Regions from separate parts of the Solidesulfovibrio magneticus RS-1 genome, predicted to be linked through region 3. Evidence: predicted binding sites of a transcription regulator. Region 3 holds the regulator's gene; each other region holds the start of a gene.
What was found. The regulator sigma-54, encoded in region 3, starts transcription at its own class of promoters, with help from an activator protein. The targets are predictions, from matches to a motif close to CTGGCACGGNNNNTGCTT.
Positions count from the first base shown of each region.

Region 1: the regulator sigma-54 is predicted to act here: its motif matches at 2,302-2,319, upstream of modB (molybdate ABC transporter permease subunit).
Region 2: the regulator sigma-54 is predicted to act here: its motif matches at 2,727-2,744, upstream of DMR_RS17440 (periplasmic heavy metal sensor).

Region 1 is NC_012796.1:1,941,300-1,946,875, forward strand. Features, by position in the region: gene DMR_RS08180 (ATP-binding cassette domain-containing protein) at 88-795, opposite strand; gene modA (molybdate ABC transporter substrate-binding protein) at 868-1,614, opposite strand; gene modB (molybdate ABC transporter permease subunit) at 1,629-2,297, opposite strand; gene DMR_RS08195 (PilZ domain-containing protein) at 3,099-3,764, opposite strand; gene DMR_RS08200 (tetratricopeptide repeat protein) at 3,761-4,579, opposite strand; gene DMR_RS08205 (radical SAM protein) at 4,919-5,576, opposite strand, start outside.
Region 2 is NC_012796.1:4,209,645-4,215,220, reverse strand. Features, by position in the region: gene DMR_RS17450 (sigma-70 family RNA polymerase sigma factor) at 132-701, opposite strand; gene DMR_RS23855 (transposase) at 822-1,187, shown strand; gene DMR_RS25810 (IS5 family transposase) at 1,159-1,656, shown strand; gene arsM (arsenite methyltransferase) at 1,582-2,421, opposite strand; gene DMR_RS17440 (periplasmic heavy metal sensor) at 2,827-3,300, shown strand; gene chrA (chromate efflux transporter) at 3,642-4,934, opposite strand; gene DMR_RS17430 (PEP/pyruvate-binding domain-containing protein) at 4,952-5,576, opposite strand, start outside.
Region 3 is NC_012796.1:2,885,377-2,890,952, reverse strand. Features, by position in the region: gene DMR_RS12380 (CTP synthase) at 1-793, shown strand, start outside; gene DMR_RS12375 (KdsC family phosphatase) at 1,004-1,540, shown strand; gene rpoN (RNA polymerase factor sigma-54) at 1,671-3,101, shown strand; gene hpf (ribosome hibernation-promoting factor, HPF/YfiA family) at 3,152-3,700, shown strand; gene DMR_RS12360 (PTS sugar transporter subunit IIA) at 3,701-4,150, shown strand; gene rapZ (RNase adapter RapZ) at 4,239-5,126, shown strand; gene DMR_RS12350 (PTS sugar transporter subunit IIA) at 5,384-5,576, shown strand, end outside.

The sequences.
Region 1 (5,576 bases), 940 kb from region 3:
GCTTGGGGCAACAGGCCGTTTTCGCCGGGCAATTTTGGCCCAGGCTACGCTCGGGCGGGCAGGGCGTCAACAGGGCGGCTCGCCGCCCTAGGCCACCTTGACCATGGAACGCCGCATGTCCTCGGCCGAGTGCATGTCGATGACCCGGCCTTCGCCGTAGCGCACCACCTCGCCGCCGAAAAAGGCCACATCGGCCGGATCGTGGGTGACCATGATCAGCGGAATGTCCAGGCGCGAAAGGATGCCGGCCAGCTCGGCCCGCACCTTCTGGCGCAGGGGAATGTCCAGGGCCGAGAAGGGTTCGTCCAGGAGCAGGGCGCCTGGCTCGCAGACCAGCGCCCTGGCCAGGGCCACGCGCTGGCGCTGGCCGCCGGAAATCCGGGCCGGACGCAGGTCGGCCAGCCCCTCGATGCCGAAAAGGGCCAGGGTTTTCTGGACGTGCTCGGCGGCCTGGGGCGTGAGCCGGCCGGTCAGGGGTGAGAGGCCAAAGGCGACGTTTTGCCGCACGGTGAGGTGGGGAAAAAGGGCGTAGTCCTGGAACACGTAGCCGATGCGGCGAAGCCTGGGCGGCACGAAGACGTCCTGGGCGGAATCGAAAAAGACCCGGCCGTCCACGCTGATGGAGCCGGAATCGGGCCGCAGCAGGCCGGCCAGGGCGCGCAGCGTCAGGGTCTTGCCCGAACCCGAGGCTCCGAACAGCACGGCCCGGTTGCCGGACACGGCAAAAGCGGCGTCGAGATGAAATTCGCGTCCACCGCAGCAGTAGGTTTTCTGGATGTCCACGACAATGCGCATGGGCGGCTCCGATGGGCGGCTGGTTGGACGCTCCCGGGGCCGGCCCCGGGAGCGTCATGGAAACGGCGGGCCTTAGGGCTTCTTGAAGCCGTACTTGGCCAGGATGGCCTGTCCCTTGGAGCCGGTGACGAAAGCCACGAAGGCGGCGGCGTCTTTTTTGTCCTTGGCAGCTTCCAACACGGCGATGGGGTAGGTGACCGGGGTTTCCACGGGCACTTCAAGGATGGTCTTGACCTTGTCGCCGCCCTGCTTGGCGTCGGTGGCGTAGACGAAACCGGCATCGACCTCGCCCCGGGACAGGTAGTCGAGCACCTGGCGCACGGACTCGGCCAGAACAAACTTGCCGGAGATGGCGTCCCACAGGCCGGTCTTGGTCAGCGCCGCCTTGGTGTAACGTCCGACCGGCACGGAATCGGGGTTGCCGACGGCGATGCGCTTGACGGCCGGCGCGGTGAGATTGGTCAGGTCCTTGAGCTTGGCCGGGTTATCGGCCGGCACGGCCATGACCAGGGCGTTCTGGACGAAGTTGACCCGCGTCGGCACGTCAACGAGCTTTTTCTCGACGGCCTGGTCCATGGTCTTCTGGTCGGCCGAGGCAAAGACGTCCACGGGCGCGCCCTGGGCCATCTGGGAGAGCAGCGCGCCGGAGGCGGCGAAATTAAACGTCACGTTGACGCCGGGATGGTCCTTGGTGAACACGCCCTTGATTTCATTGAAGGCGTCGGTGAGGCTGGCGGCGGCGGAGACGGTGATGTCGCCGGCGGCGGCCGGAGCGGCCAGAGAAAGGCACAGGGCCAGGGTAAGCAGCAGTTTTTTCATGCGTGTTCCATCCTCTAGGCTTTCGGTTTCACGATTCTGGCGACGAACACGAGAAGCGCCACGCAGGCCACGGAAATGAGCAGCACCAGTTCGTTGGCCAGGGCGTCGTTGCCGGCCTGAGTGGCGCTGTACACGGCCAGGGACAGGGTTTGGGTCTTGCCCGGCAGGTTGCCGGCCACCATGAGGGTGGCCCCGAACTCGCCCATGGCCCGGGCCAGGGCCAGCACCACGCCGGCCACGACCCCGCGCAGGGCCAGGGGAAACGACACCCGTAAAAAGATGGCCGTCTCCGAAGCCCCAAGCGTCCTGGCCGCGTTTTCCAGATTGCCGTCCACACCCTCAAAGGCCGCCCTGGACGAACGGTAGACCAGGGGAAAGGCCACCACCGCTGCCGCCACCACCGCGCCCTGCCAGGTGAACATGATGGTCACCCCGAAGGCGTCCCACAGCCAGGAGCCGATGATCCCGCGCCGGCCAAGCACCACGATGATGTAGTAGCCAAGGACCGTGGGCGGCAGCACCATGGGCAGTGTCAGCACGGCGTCGACGACGTCGCGGCCGGGGAAATCGCGCACCTGGGCCAATCGGGCCAGGCAGACCGCCGGCAGAGCGGCCAGGGCCGTGGCCAGGGTGGCCACCTTGAAGGTGAGGAGCAGAGGCGGCAGGACGCTGGCGTCTAGCATGAAAAGGCGTCTCCCGTGTCAGTTGCCGCTGCGCCGCGACAAAATGAAAGGCATTTATGTCGTGGCGGACGATAATCTGGGCAACCTACATGACTTCATTGCATAAAGTACAGAATGTCACGGCAAATAGAATATGGGTGTCTCTTTGTGCTGTCGACAGACGTCGTTGCGGCACGCTTGATGGAGAAGTGTGAGAGTCACTTGTTTTTATATTGCCGTGTCAGTTGTCTTGCTGACGTCTGGCGCGTCGGCGGTCACGTTGATCGTCGTGTTCCACGGGACAGGGAACCGGTGCGGGCTGTTTGCGAAGAAGTCTTTCAAGCAGGGCTTCGATAAGGGGCACAAGCATGGCGGCCTCCTGGCTGTTTTTCTTTGAAGCAAACTTGATGCCATGGCAGAAGCCCTGGCAATGTCTGAAAGTATAAGGCCTTGGATGGCAAAGGGAAGCGGCGTCGCCACAAGCGACGGTTTTGTCCGACATTTTTGTCTGTGCAGTGGGGCAAAGACGGCTTGGCAGGGATGGAGTCGGCCGTCAGGGTAAGGCCGGGATCGTGGGGTTTGGCCGCGCTGCCGCGAGGGATGGTCGGCGAAGACCCGGCGAGGCAGCACGGAGATGGTAAAGCCGCTCGGCTGCGGGGTGAGGAACCGGCCAGGGTCCGGTGAGGCTGTACACGGTTGGGAGGTCAAAGGAAAGCGCGTAGACGCAGAAGCGCGAGGCGTTGCCGGCGTAGCAGAGCCGGAAAGGGGTGTTGCCGCCAAAGGGCGGGTCGGCCTCGTGACGGCCTGGGGAGCGGTTCGGGCTCAGCTCAGCACGGACAGGGCCTGGTCGAGATAGGAACCAATGGCCTGTTTGGCCGGTTCGGGCAGCTTGCGAAACTTGAGCCCCAGTTCCAACCGGCGGCCGGACAGGGAGACGCGCTTGACTACTCCGGCCAGGGCCGTGTCCGGGGATTGGCCGAAAAGGCCGCAGCGCAACAGCACGTCGTCGTCTATGGCTACGGCCGGGGCCTTGGTCGGCGTGGTCTCGGGCAAGGCGGCGGAAAACAGGCAGCCGGAGTGGCTGAGGTCCAGGACCATGCCCGCCAGATCGGCCCCGGCCACGCAGGCCTGGCCCGGCAGACAGCAGGCCACCCGTGGATGGCGGCGCAGGTCGTGGGATTCGAGCTTTTTGGGAAAGGTGAAAAAGACCAGGGGAAAGGGAATTTGGATAAACCGGATGACCTGGGTGGAAAAGCCCACCACCGTGCCTTCGTGGAGATAGCGCACAATGGCCGTATTGTCGGGATACAGGAGTTGGTAGAGGGCCTCACGGCCGGTGTCCGGTACGGCCGGGGCCTGGGTGACGACGAAACGGCCGCGCACGTGGCCCACGCAGACCGTGGCCAGCTTGTCCGGTAACCCGGACAGTTCCAGGATGACCTTGGCCCCCGGCGGGCAGTGGAAGTGGTTGAGGTCCGGGACGCTCATGACGGGCTACCGCCTTCGGAAACAGCCCCGGCAGCGCCGTTTTTGGCCAGAAAATCACGGTACTTGCGGGCGGCGTCAAACGCGGGGTCCAGGGACAGGGCGGTTTCCAGGTGGCTGACGGCCCTGTCGATATGCCCGGATTCGGCCAGGGCGCGGGCGATGTTGAAATGCAGATTCTCGTCAGCGTCGTTGTGTTCCAGGGCCTTGCCGTAAAAGGCGATGGCCTCGGTGAAGTGCTTTTCCTTGCGCAGGCTGATGCCGAATTCGTTGAACAGATGGCGTTCCTGTTCCTGGAAGATGGCGTCGTTGCTCATAAGCCGGCGCATGGCCGCGGCCAGCTTCTTGCCGTCGCCCTTGTGCATGTGGATCTTGCCAAGCTCGATGTTGGCCTTGGGATGCTTCTCGTCCAGGAGCAGGGCCTTGCAGAATTCCTTTTCCGCCGCGTCCAGGTCGTCATCGGCCAGGTACTTGTCGGCCTGGGCCAGCTTTTTTTTGAGCGAATCGACAAAGGGCAGGCAGCGCTTCTCGTAATATCCTACTTCAGGAGTGTAGTTTTTGATGAATTCGCCCTTGGTGACGACAGCCAGCGGCCCCGAGGGGATGGAATTGGCGTTAAGCGCCTGCACTACATATTCGTCGTCCTCGGTACGACGCACGAACCACAGGGTTTTTTGTTCATAGGTGCGGGTCGTGGCCCCATGGCCGGTGCCCGCCGCCTTGACCAGGGAATACACGCCCAGGATGCGGCAATGGGCCAGTGGGTTCTCGTCGTGTTCCTCATCCTGCTCGGGAACGGCCGTCATATCAGTGGACACGATGCAATCCATGGGGTCGGGGCGATTCGACCAACGAAGACAAGTGTGAGTCGAAGAAATTGCCGGGTTTTCCAGGCGAATGCGGAAGATTAGCAATCATGCGGCAGCCTGGTCGGGCGAAAAGGCCCAACTACAACAGTAACCGACTACACCCGGTCAGGCGTCTTGTCAAAACAAAGGCGACGCCGTGTCGAAACAAGCGCCGCCCCTGTGGAGTTCGATATTGACTAACTGATTGCCTGTTCGCGTCGTGTCCCTTCCGCCTGTCGTATGGATGCACCGGATCCGGTTGGTCCCACAGGTTGGCCGGGAACCGAGGGACGGTCCCAGCCCGCCGGCCTAGCAGCCCTCGCCACCGCCGCCGCAACAGGCCTTGCCCAGACCCTTGCGTCGGCTTTTGAGCTTGGACAGGTCACCCGCGCCGTAGACCTCGGCCAGGGCCGATTCCACCAGACCCGAGCATTCGTAGGGCAGCACCCCGGAATCGGCCAGAACCTTGCGCGGTGTCTCGCCGCAGGCGGCGATGAGCACGGCCCGGCAATCCAGAAGAAGCTTGGCCATGTCGATCCAGCGCTTGGTACCGCCGCCCGGTTCGGGCGCGTAGCGGTCCTCGACAAAGACGAAGTTGTCGCCGTCCTGTTTCCAAATCTGGAACTTGTGGGCCTCGCCCAGGTGCATGTTGACGAGAAGCCCCTCGCGGCTGGCCACGGCGACGTAGGGCCGCTTGGCCAGGTCCACGCCCGGCAGCGCCTTGGCGCAGTCGCCGAGGATGCCGGCCATCTCGCCCGAGAGGTCCTTGCCCAGAAGCCCCACGGCGTCGGCCCGGCAACGCTTGCAATGGGTCATCTGGGGCACCACGTCCTTGGCCTTTTCGCGCAGGTTGTGGATGAGCTCGTGGGTGGGGGCGGGCACGTCGGCAAAGGGCGTGTCGGCCACCGGGAAGATGGGCATGATGTTTTGGATGTCCACGCCAAGCTCCGACAGGGTCTTGGAGACC
Region 2 (5,576 bases), 1.3 Mb from region 3:
ACCCCTCCACCCGGCTGCCCCGAAGTCCTCCCCGGGGCAGCCACTTTTTTGGCCATGCATCATGCATGGGTCAGGAATGGAGTATGCATCTGCTTTGTGCCCAACCTCCAGATGCTACGAGGCTTGACGTATCAGTTTTCGGTGCCCACGGCACTCCACCGGGAACATCCTCCCGGTTTGACGACAAAATCCGTGATGCTTCCCCGGGCATCCAACTCCAGCTGGCAACACTCCTCGATCATACGTCGCATTTGCAGCCTCGCCCGCAAAACGCGGGACTTGACCGCAGCCAGGGAAATGCCCAGCCGACTGGCCACCTCCCGTTGTCGCATCCCCTCATAATCGGCCATGACCAATGGGGCTCGCATCTTCTCCGGCAAGGCGTCGATCATCGGCTTCAGGCAAGCTCCCATTGCTCTGGGGGCGCCCACACTCGGGTCAGGGCTTGCAGAGGCCAGCGACGACGGGAGTTCGACCGTGGGACGCCTGCTCCGGTAATGGTCGGCAATAGTTGTTCGGGTAACCGCGAAAAGCCAGCCTCGCGGTTGCGTAACATGGCCTTGTGCCAAATGCGATAAGGTCTTGCAGAATACGTCTTGCAGGATATCGTCCACGGCAGCCTGACAAGGCACCCGCCGGGCGATGAAAGCCCTGAGTTCATCCCGATGCGCAATCCACATGATTTCCAGCTCGTCCTGCATGACAATCTTCCCTAAGCCTTGATCGCCTCGATGCTTGCCGAGGCAAGGATCTTTTCCAAGTTAAGAGCATGTCCGGCACGGGTATTGCTAAATATCTAATTTCCTTTAATAATCTTGGGCATGAGTACCCCGTATGATTTTACCGAACTGCCGGACGAGTTATGGGCACAATTAGAACCGCTCCTTGACCCGTTTAAGCGAAAGCGTTCTGGCGGAAGCGCTCCGATTTCCTCTCGGAACATAATGAACGGCATCATCTTCCGTCTGAAAACAGGATGTCAGTGGAGTATGATCCCAAGGAGCTATGGATCAAAAAGCGCTATTCATGAGCACTATCGCCGATGGGCGAGACGTGGAGTATTTGACCAATTGATGAAGATATGCCTGGAAAATTATCATCTTCAGCAAGGTCTTCATTTTTCCTGGCAATCCATGGACGGCTCTTTGATTCAGGCACCTGTTCGCACAAAAAAAAGAAGCGGCTGAAGGCCTTGGAGCGAATCCAACAGACAGGGGACGCTCTGGAACAAAGATTCATTTGCATGTCGACCAAGAAGGGACACCCCTCGGGGTCATTGTCGTTGGAGCAAATGTTCACGACAGTCGACTGGTTGGCTTAACGATTGAAAATAATAGTGATCTTATTTCCATGTTTAATATTTGCACCGATATCTATCACTTATGTCTGGACAAGGGCTATGATTATCCACGTGTACATGAAGAAGTGTATTCATATGGGTTTGAATCGCATATCCGTTCCCGAGGGGAGGAAAAAATTGAGAAGCAAGAAGGTCTTCATCCCGCTCGCCGCTGGGTCGTAGAGCGCACATTCGCTTGGCTGAAAGGCTTTCGCGGTATTCGAACGAGATATTGCCACTATTTATCTACCTTCATTGCCTTTGTGAAATTGGCCTGCGCAATTATCGTGTTCAGGAAGATTTATGCAAAGCAATAGTCGTGCCGGATATCCTCTAAGTCCTGGAAGCCACGCCGCAAGCAGTGCTGCGCTTTCCGGTCGGGGGCGAATGGAAATTTGCCTGAATCCGGCTTCCCGCATCATCGCTTCGAGGACAACAATTCGCTCGGCTCCGGCCACACAGGCAGCATGCAGCTTGATGTCCCGACGCACCATTTCGGGGAGCTCCTCCGTCGCCACGATATCCGCTATGGCTAGTCGCCCGCCGGGCTTGAGTACCCGATAGGCCTCCCGGAATACCTGGGCCTTGTCCGTGCTCAGGTTCACCACGCAGTTGGACAGCACGACATCGGCGATGCCGTCGGGAACCGGAAGATATTCGATCTCGCCAAGGCGAAACGACACGTTGCCGCATTGTGCAGTTACAGCATTTCTTCTCGCTTTTTCAACCATCTCCGGCGTCATGTCCACACCGATGACGCGCCCGGTTTCCCCCACCTGCCTGGCCGCAAGAAAACAGTCGAAGCCCCCGCCGCTGCCCAGGTCCACGACGACCTCCCCCGGGCGTAATGCGGCTATGGCTTGCGGATTGCCACAGCCGAGGCCCATGTTCGCCCCTTCCGGGACGCTTTGCACTTCCGCCGTGGCATACCCGGCCATCCGAGCCAACTCCTCCGATGCATTGGCGCTTTGGGGGCCACAGCATCCGCTCCCGCAGCCGCAGCCGGACTTCCCGGACAAGGCTGTCTCGGCGTATTTTGTACGGATTGATTGCCTGATCTCGACATCGCGAGGCTCTTTCATCTGAGTTCTCCTGTGCCAGCAAAATACGCGGCTTTAGGGGGAAGACGGCATCCGATCAAAAAGGATGCAGATTTTCTTTCGTTTCGGGAAAACGTTATGCGTCAATACCACGGTAATGAGGTATGAAATAGCAGGTTACTTTCGATTTACGGACTTCATTCAGCGATGATGGCGCGAGTTGATTTGCGTTGAAAGTATACACTGACCATTTTTTAGTTGTCGAAATGATTACTGTCTATGCAGTTCAACGACATCTCTGTGGCTAATTCTTTCGCAATAGACTGCATTCCTGGGCTTAAACTGCCATGGCACGGATGCTGCTTGATTTGTGCAGGAACTGGTCGCTCGCCTCTTCACAACCAAACGGCTCCGGTTTCGGCCGGATATCCAAAGGAAGGTTTTATCATGCGCGTTAAGATGTTTCATATTGCACTGACGGCGTTGGCTGTTCTGGCGATGACTTCTTCACTGGCCCTGGCCCGCCCCGGCGGCGGACCTGGCGCGGGGCAGGGCGGCTGCTCCAACATGGGGAGCGGCATGTCTCAGCTAACACCGGAAAAGCAGGCAATCTTTCAAAAGCTTCGTGACGCATTTGTTGCCAAAACAGCGTCACTGCGGGCCGTGCTTGCCGTGAACATGGCGGAACTCAACGCGTTGTCTGTGCCCCAAAATCCCGATCAGGCGAAGATAGACGCTCTGTCCAAGCAGATCGGCGATTTGCAGGGCAAGCTGTTGTCCGAGCGAACGCAGTTTCGTACCCAGGTGACAAAGGATGTCGGCCCTGGGATGGGAAGGGGAATGCGCAGCGGCATGGGCGGTGGTATGGGAAGCGGCATGGGCGGCGGCATGATGGCAGGCTGCCAGGGCGATGGTCTTTAGTAGCCACACAAAGACACTCCTGAGCCGGCGGTCCCTCCCAGACACACCGCCCTCATCCGCCTCCATTTTGCTGGCCCCCAACCGATCATCCCACCCCTTGTCCTAGTGAAGACTTCTCTCCCCCGACATTCTCAAGGGAAACAGGGAGGACGAGGCGGAAAGCCCAAGATATCGGATATTGGCTTCCGTCCTAAGGCCTGCTTACGGCCAGGGTCCGCCCCACGCATTTGGAGCCGGTTTTTCCTTTGCCATAAGGGAAGTTCCGTCTCCCACACCAAGTGTCGTCAGGATTACCGTAACGGCAAACCACTGTTTTTCCCGCATTCGCATTCTCCTTGAAGTTATTGAACCAATTGCCACAACAGACCCGTCACGCCGCTCAAACCGACCAGGGCGTGCATGGACAGCTTCCATCGCACCAGGGCCACCAAGGCACCAAGGGCGATGACCACGGCAAAGATATCGAACCCGGAAGCTGGAAAGAACGTATGCCAGGCGAAGAAAACGCCGAGTTTGAGCACCACGCCGACGACGGCCGCCGAAATACCCGTCAAGGCCGCTGCGAATTTCTTGTTTGACGTGATGGCCTCGATGTAAGGAGCCCCCGCAAAGATGAACATGAAGCTCGGCAGGAAGGTGGCGAACGTAGTGAGAAGGCCCCCCAGTACGCCAGCCTGCAACGGCCCAAGTGAGCCGGGGTTGTTCCAGGCGGCGAAGAAGCCGACGAATTGCGTCACCATGATCAGCGGGCCGGGCGTGGTCTCCGCCAGCCCGAGCCCCAGGAGCATGTCCTTCTCCGCGAGCCAACCCAGGCCGACGGCGTTGTCGGCGATGTAGGCCAGCACGGCGTAGGCTCCGCCGAAGGTGACGAAAGCCGCCTTGGTGAAGAAGAGGGACACCTCGGACAAGGCGTCGCCAAGGCCCCGCCAGGCGAGGACAGGCAGCACCACCACGCCCCAAATGGCCCCGAAAAGACCGACGACCTTGATGATGTGCTTCAAGGAGGGCAACTCCCGCGCCGGCGAAGGCTCCTCCACGATGCATTCCTTGCTCCCGGCGGATCGATGGCAGAATATCTCGGGGCGGGTTTTAGCCAGCAGCGTTCCGGCAATTCCGGACAGCAGCACGATGGCCGGGAACGGGACATTGAAAAACTGGCCCAGGATGAACGCGGCACCCGCGAAGGCATACAATGCGCCGTGCTTCAGGGATTTCTTCGACAGCCGGAAGAGCGCTTCAATCACGATGGCGACGACGGCGGCGGAGATGCCGTGGAAGATCCCGGAAACGGCCGGGACCTGGCCCTTGGCGGCGGCCAGCCAGGCAAGAATGAGCATCAGGATGATCGACGGGAGCAGGAAGCACATTCCCGCGATAACGCCACCTGGGTAACCATTGAGCCGCCAGCCGATGTACACCGCCAGCTGATGCGCCTCTGGACCGGGCAGCAGCATGCAGAAGTTGAGGGCGCGCAGGAACATGCTCTCGTTCATCCACTTACGGCGTTCCACGATGTCCTTATGCATCATGGCGATCTGCCCGGCAGGGCCGCCGAAGTTGATGAAGCCGAGCTTGAACCAGTACAGGAAGGCCTCTTTCAAGGGTACGGCTAGCGATTGTCCGTTAGTATTCATACGAATAAGTCCTGGCGCTATTCAAGATTCTTCCAGGCGGCCAGTCCACCTTCAAGGTAGGGGATGGTCATCCCCTTTTGTTCAAAATGCTTTTGAACCGATTGGCTGATGCTTCCTCCTCTGGCGCAATAAATAACCGTATTGGGCTTTCCCGCGACAAGGTCTTCCCAGGTCGAAACCTTGGAAGGATCGAGTTTGACAGCGCCTTGGAGAAGAACGGGGTCGGCATCGAAATCCTCCTGTTTGCGCAAATCAAGCAGGAGGATTTCCTCCCCGGATTCGATTCTGGAACGAAGCTGCGCAGGCGAAATGGTCTTGTCCATGACATCTCCCGTTTTCGTTGTTGCCGGTACATGAGAGAGGAACGCAAGTTCCGAGCGATTATCCATGCGACGGAGGTCCGTGAATTCGACGACGGAATCCGCTTTGGACCACAGACCCACCAAACCTCTCGGCGTATAGTCAAAATGGTGCATGATGTAGGGCTTGCCATCAACAAATCCGGTGACGGCGTTTCCCTGCACCTCTACCGCCAATTCACGCCATTGGCCGGTTTCAATGGGCAGGTGGACGCTTGCCAGTTCGCTGCGCCGGCCGTCCTTGAACGCGAAGAGCATCAGGTTGTTTTCCAAGGCGTTGATG
Region 3 (5,576 bases):
GTACCGCCTGGAAAACCCGGTCGGTACGGTGTCCATCGCCATCGTCGGCAAGTACGTGGACCTCAAGGAGGCCTACAAGAGCCTTCACGAATCCCTGGTCCACGGCGGCGTCCACGCCGGGGTGTCGGTCAATTTCGTTTACGTCAACTCCGAGGAGCTGACCCGGGAAAACGTGGCCGCCACGCTTTCGGGCATTGACGGCATCCTCGTTCCCGGCGGTTTCGGCTCGCGCGGGGTGGAAGGCAAGATCGCCTCCATCGAATACGCCCGCACCAAGAAGATCCCCTTCTTCGGCATCTGCCTGGGCATGCAGTGCGCGGTCATCGAATACGCCCGCAACGTGCTGGGCCTTGACGGGGCCAACTCCGAGGAGTTCGACCTGACCACGCAACATCCGGTCATCTACCTCATGCGCGAGTGGTACGACTTCCGCACCCAGACCATCGAGCACCGCGACCCGACCAGCGACAAGGGCGGCACCATGCGCCTGGGCGCCTATCCCTGCGTGGTCGCGCCGGGCACCAAGGCGGCCGCCGCCTACGGCGCGTCGGAAATCTCCGAGCGCCACCGCCACCGCTACGAGTTCAACAAGGCCTACGCCGGCAATTTTGAGGAAGCCGGCTTGGTCTTAAGCGGCCTGTCCCCGGACGGCGAACTGGTCGAGATGGTGGAGCTGCCCGACCATCCCTGGTTCCTGGGCTGCCAGTTCCATCCCGAATTCAAAAGCAGCCCCATGCGTCCGCATCCGCTGTTCCGCGAGTTCGTGGCCGCGGCCAAGCGGCACAAGGGCTAGACGGCCCAAGCGCAAAAAGATTGCACGGTCCGGGGAAGGCGGCTTCTCCGGACTTTTTTTCGGCCAAAGGGCTGCATGGCTTGGCAAGGCGCTAAAAACGTTTATCTTCTGGTCATGGTGCGATTTTTGGGCTAGATTGCACCTGTCGGCGGTTGGGGACATGGCCTTGCGTTCAAACCATGCCGCCGTCGCATCGCAAGGGAGGCTGTTATGCCTGAAGACGCCAAGCTGGCCATTGCGCGCGCCCGGGACGTGGAGTTGCTGGTGCTCGACGTCGATGGCGTCATGACCGACGGCGGCATCTACGTCGATGCCCGGGGCGAGGTGACCAAGCGTTTTCATGTCCACGACGGTTTAGGCATCAAGGCGGCCCAGGCGGCGGGGCTGGCCGTGGCGGTCGTCAGCGGCCTGGACAGCCCGGCCGTGGCCGCCCGGATGCGGGAACTGGGCATTGAGGAATACCACCCCGGCCACTACCGCAAGGTGGCCGTGCTGGAAGGCATCCTGGCCCGGGCCGGGCTGGCCCCGCATCAGGCCGCCTTTCTCGGCGACGATTGGGTGGACGCCGGCCCCATGGAGCTGGTCGGTCTGCCCATGGCTGTGGCCGACGCCCAGCCCGAAATCCTCGATCTGGCCTTGTGGGTGTCGCGGCGCGGAGGCGGGCAGGGCGCCGTGCGCGAGGCCGTGCGCTACATTTTGGCCGCCAAGGGCCGTCTGGAGGCGGCCTACCAGTGGTTCCTCGGCTGAAGGCCGATTGTGCCGATTGCCACAAGGCTTCAATTGTGGCATGGTTTTTGTTGGGCGGGGTGGCCCTGAGCCGGGCAAAGCCCGGAGACGACCCCGGTAACGTCAACGACTTTCGAGCACGGCGGTAAGCATGGCCCTGGAACTGCGGCAGCAACTCAAGCTTTCCCAACAGCTGGTGATGACCCCCCAGCTGCAGCAAGCCATCAAGCTCTTGCAGCTGTCGCGGCTGGAGCTGCTTGAAAGCGTGCAGCAGGAGCTTTTGGAAAATCCTCTTCTGGAGGAATCCGTCGAGGAGGACCGCCAGCCCGAACGCGTCATGGTCGAGGACAACAATGGCCCCACGGGAGCCGACGCGGCCATGGAAAAGGAGCTGCTCAAAAACGCCGAGTGGGACGACTACCTTGGCGATTTCGCCAGCACGAGCAAGCAGTCCCTGTCCCGCGACCTGGAAGTTCCCGAAGAGGGCATGGCTTTCGACGCTCGCCTGGCCTCCAAGCCGTCCCTCGACGGCCACCTCGGCTGGCAGATGCACCTGTCCAATTTCACGGCCAAGGAAGTGGAGATCGGCGAGACCATCGTCGGCAGCCTCAATTCCTCGGGCTATCTGCGGGCCACGGTCGAGGAAATCGCCGGCATGGCCAACGCCGACCCGGCGCATGTCGAAAAGGTGCTCCACCGCCTCCAGCGCTTCGATCCCGTGGGCGTGGCCGCTCGCACTCCCAGCGAATGCCTGCTCATTCAGATCGAAGTCTACGGCTACGACGATCCCATCCTCATCGAACTGGTGCGCGAGCATCTCGAAGATCTCGAAAAGAAGCGCTACAAGCCCCTGGCCAAGAAATTTCACCTGACCATGGAAAAGCTCAAGGAATACCTGGAGCTGATCCAGACCCTCGATCCCATGCCCGGAGCCAGCTACGGTTCGGGGGACCCGATCTACGTCAGCCCCGACGCCTTCGTCTACAAGTACGGCGAGGACTTCGTCATCCTGCTCAACGAGGAGGGGATGCCGCGCCTGGGACTCAACATGTCCTACACCGACGGCAGCCTGCCGCGAAACGACAAGGACAAGGACTACCTCCAGGACAAGATGCGTTCGGCCATGTGGCTTATGAAGAGCCTGTACCAACGCCAGCGCACGCTGTATAAGGTCCTGGAGAGCATCGTGAAGTTTCAGCGCGGATTTTTCGAGGACGGCGTGACCAAGCTGCGGCCGCTGATCCTCAAGGACGTGGCCGACGACATCAGCATGCACGAGTCCACCGTCAGCCGCATTACGTCCAACAAGTACGTGGCCACGCCCCACGGCATCTTTGAACTCAAGTTCTTTTTCAACAGCGCCCTGGAACTCGACGACGGGGGCACGGTAGGCTCCGAGTCGGTCAAGGCCATGATCAAGCGCATTATTTCCGGCGAGAATGACAAAAAGCCCATCAGCGACGAGGCCATCGCCGACATGCTCAAGGATGAACTGCAAATCAACATCGCCCGGCGAACCGTGGCCAAGTATCGCACGGCCATGGGAATCGAGTCGTCGTCGAAGCGCAAGGCGGTTTTCTGATGCTTCGGGCCGGGTTTCCGGCCTCTCACCACGCCAGCCTGGAGGATTCTATGAACATCACCTTTAATTTCAAGAATTTCGAGCCGTCTGATCATTTGCGCGATTATGCCAGGAAGCGCTTTGAAAAGCTTGGCAAGTACACCTCGTCCACCGATACCTCGGATGTCCAGGTCAACCTGGCCGTGGAAAAGACCCGGCAGATGGCCGACGTCATCTTCCTGGCCGACAATATGCACATCTCGGCTCACGAAACCTCCGAGGACATGTACTCCACCATTGACCTGATCCTCGACAAGATCGAGGCCCAGGCCAAGAAGTTCCGCGAGAAGCAAAAGGACCGCCGTCGCCAGACCGTGGAACAGGTCCGCATGGACGTCATCAGCATCAGCGAGGACGCCGCCGGCGGCCGCGTGCCCACCATCATCGAAACCGACGAGTATCAGCCCAAGCCCATGGCCGTGGAAGAAGCCGCCATGCAGCTGGAGGCTCTCAAGTACGAATTCCTGGTGTTCATCAACTCCGAAACCGAACGGCCCAACGTCATCTACCGCCTGCGCAACGGCGACTTCGGCCTCATCGATCCTGGAACGGGCGCTTAGATGCGGTTAGAGGACTATCTCCAGCCCGAGTTCGTCATCGGGAATCTTGCGTCGGAGTCCAAGTCCGAAGTGTTGGCCGAGCTCGTGGCCCCCATCAAGAAGCAGTGGCCCGATTTTGACGCCAAACGCGCCCATCAGGTGCTGCTCGACCGGGAAAACCTCGGAACCACGGGCATCGGCGACGGGGTGGCCATTCCCCACGGCAAGATGGAGAGCCTCGAACGCATCGTCATCGTCGTCGGGAGAAGCCTTGCGGGCGTCAGCTTCGATGCGCTGGACTTCAAGCCCTGCCGCATCTTCTTCCTGGTGCTCGCGCCCGAGCATGTCGCGGGCCTGCATTTGCGCATTTTGGCCCACATCTCGCGGCTTTTGTCCGATGAATCCTTCCGGCGGGCCTTTCTGACCGCCGAAACCGACGAGGCCTTGCGGCAGGTGCTCGCCGCCGCCTAAGGCTCCCTGAAAAAACGTTTCCCGCGCGTTTGTTGTCACACAAACGCGCGGGAAATTTGTTAAGCCCTTGGGCCGGAAGGTGAATGCCATGGAACATGCGGCCAGGGAACTCCCCGTCGTTATCTTGACCGGCCTGTCCGGGTCCGGAAAATCCACAGCCCTTCGCGTCTTCGAGGACCTGGGTTTTTTTTGCGTGGACGGGTTGCCGGTCAGCCTCGTGCCCAAGCTCATGAGCCTTTTCGACGACAAGGGCGGCCAGCGCTACAAGGGCCTGGCCCTGGGCATGGACGTGCGCCAGGCCGACCTCGACACCGACTGGGGCGCGACCCTGGCCGAGGTGCGGCGTAAACAGGACCTTACCCAGATCATCTTTTTCGAGGCCGATAACGGTGAGATCATCCGCCGCTACGCCACTACCCGCCGGCCCCATCCCCTGGAAAGCGCCGACATGGGCCTGGAGCAGGCCGCCCTGGCCGAGCGCGAACGCATGCGGCCCCTTCGCGACGCCGCCGACATGGTGCTGGACACCACCCATTTCACCATCCACGACCTACGCCGCAAGCTCCAGGAAAAATGGGCCTCCATCCGGCCCACCGCCGGAACCCTCAAGGTCCACGTCATGAGCTTCGGCTTCAAGTACGGCCCGCCCTCCGAGGCCGACATGGTCTTTGACCTGCGCTTTTTGCCCAATCCCTATTTCGACAAGGAACTGCGCGAGCGCACGGGCAAGGAAGCGGCGGTGCGCGATTACGTCCTGGCCGAGGAGCCGGGCCGGGAGTTTTTGCGCCGGCTGACCGAATTTCTGCTCTACCTGCTGCCGCTGTACGCCAAGGAAGGCCGTTACCGCCTGACCCTGGCTTTTGGCTGCACCGGCGGCCGCCACCGTTCGGTGGCCGTGGCCGAGTCGGTCTTTGACACGCTCTCCAAGGCTGGCTACAATATCTCCCTTGAACATCGGCACATCGAACGCGGCTAAACTCTAGGTTTTGAACGCCGCGGCAACGTGGTTGCCGGCGAGAGCGGTGGGGCGGCGAGCCCGGTCCAGGGACTTTCGTGTTTGGTGACAGCGTGCCGTCACGGCCGGTAGCCTTGTCGGCTCGGTAGCCTCGTTCAAAGACCGCTATGGTGTGAGGCCTTGGGCTTTCGGGCGGCGCGGCCGGACCGGAAGCAGAAAGCAATGCCGACGGTTTCAAACCGTCAAGACGGGGGCGCCATGCTCCGGGATGCCTGTCTATGAATGCCGAGTCCCGCAAGGACGCGCCCGTTGGCGTGGTGGTCGTCACCCACACCGACTACGGGTCGCGGCTTATTGCCGCCGCCGAGTTCATCCTCGGCCCCCAGCAGCACTGCCAAGCCGTCAGCGTCGATCTGACCAAGGCCGTGGACGAATCCCTAGCCGCGCTCAAGGCCGCCATCAAGGACACCG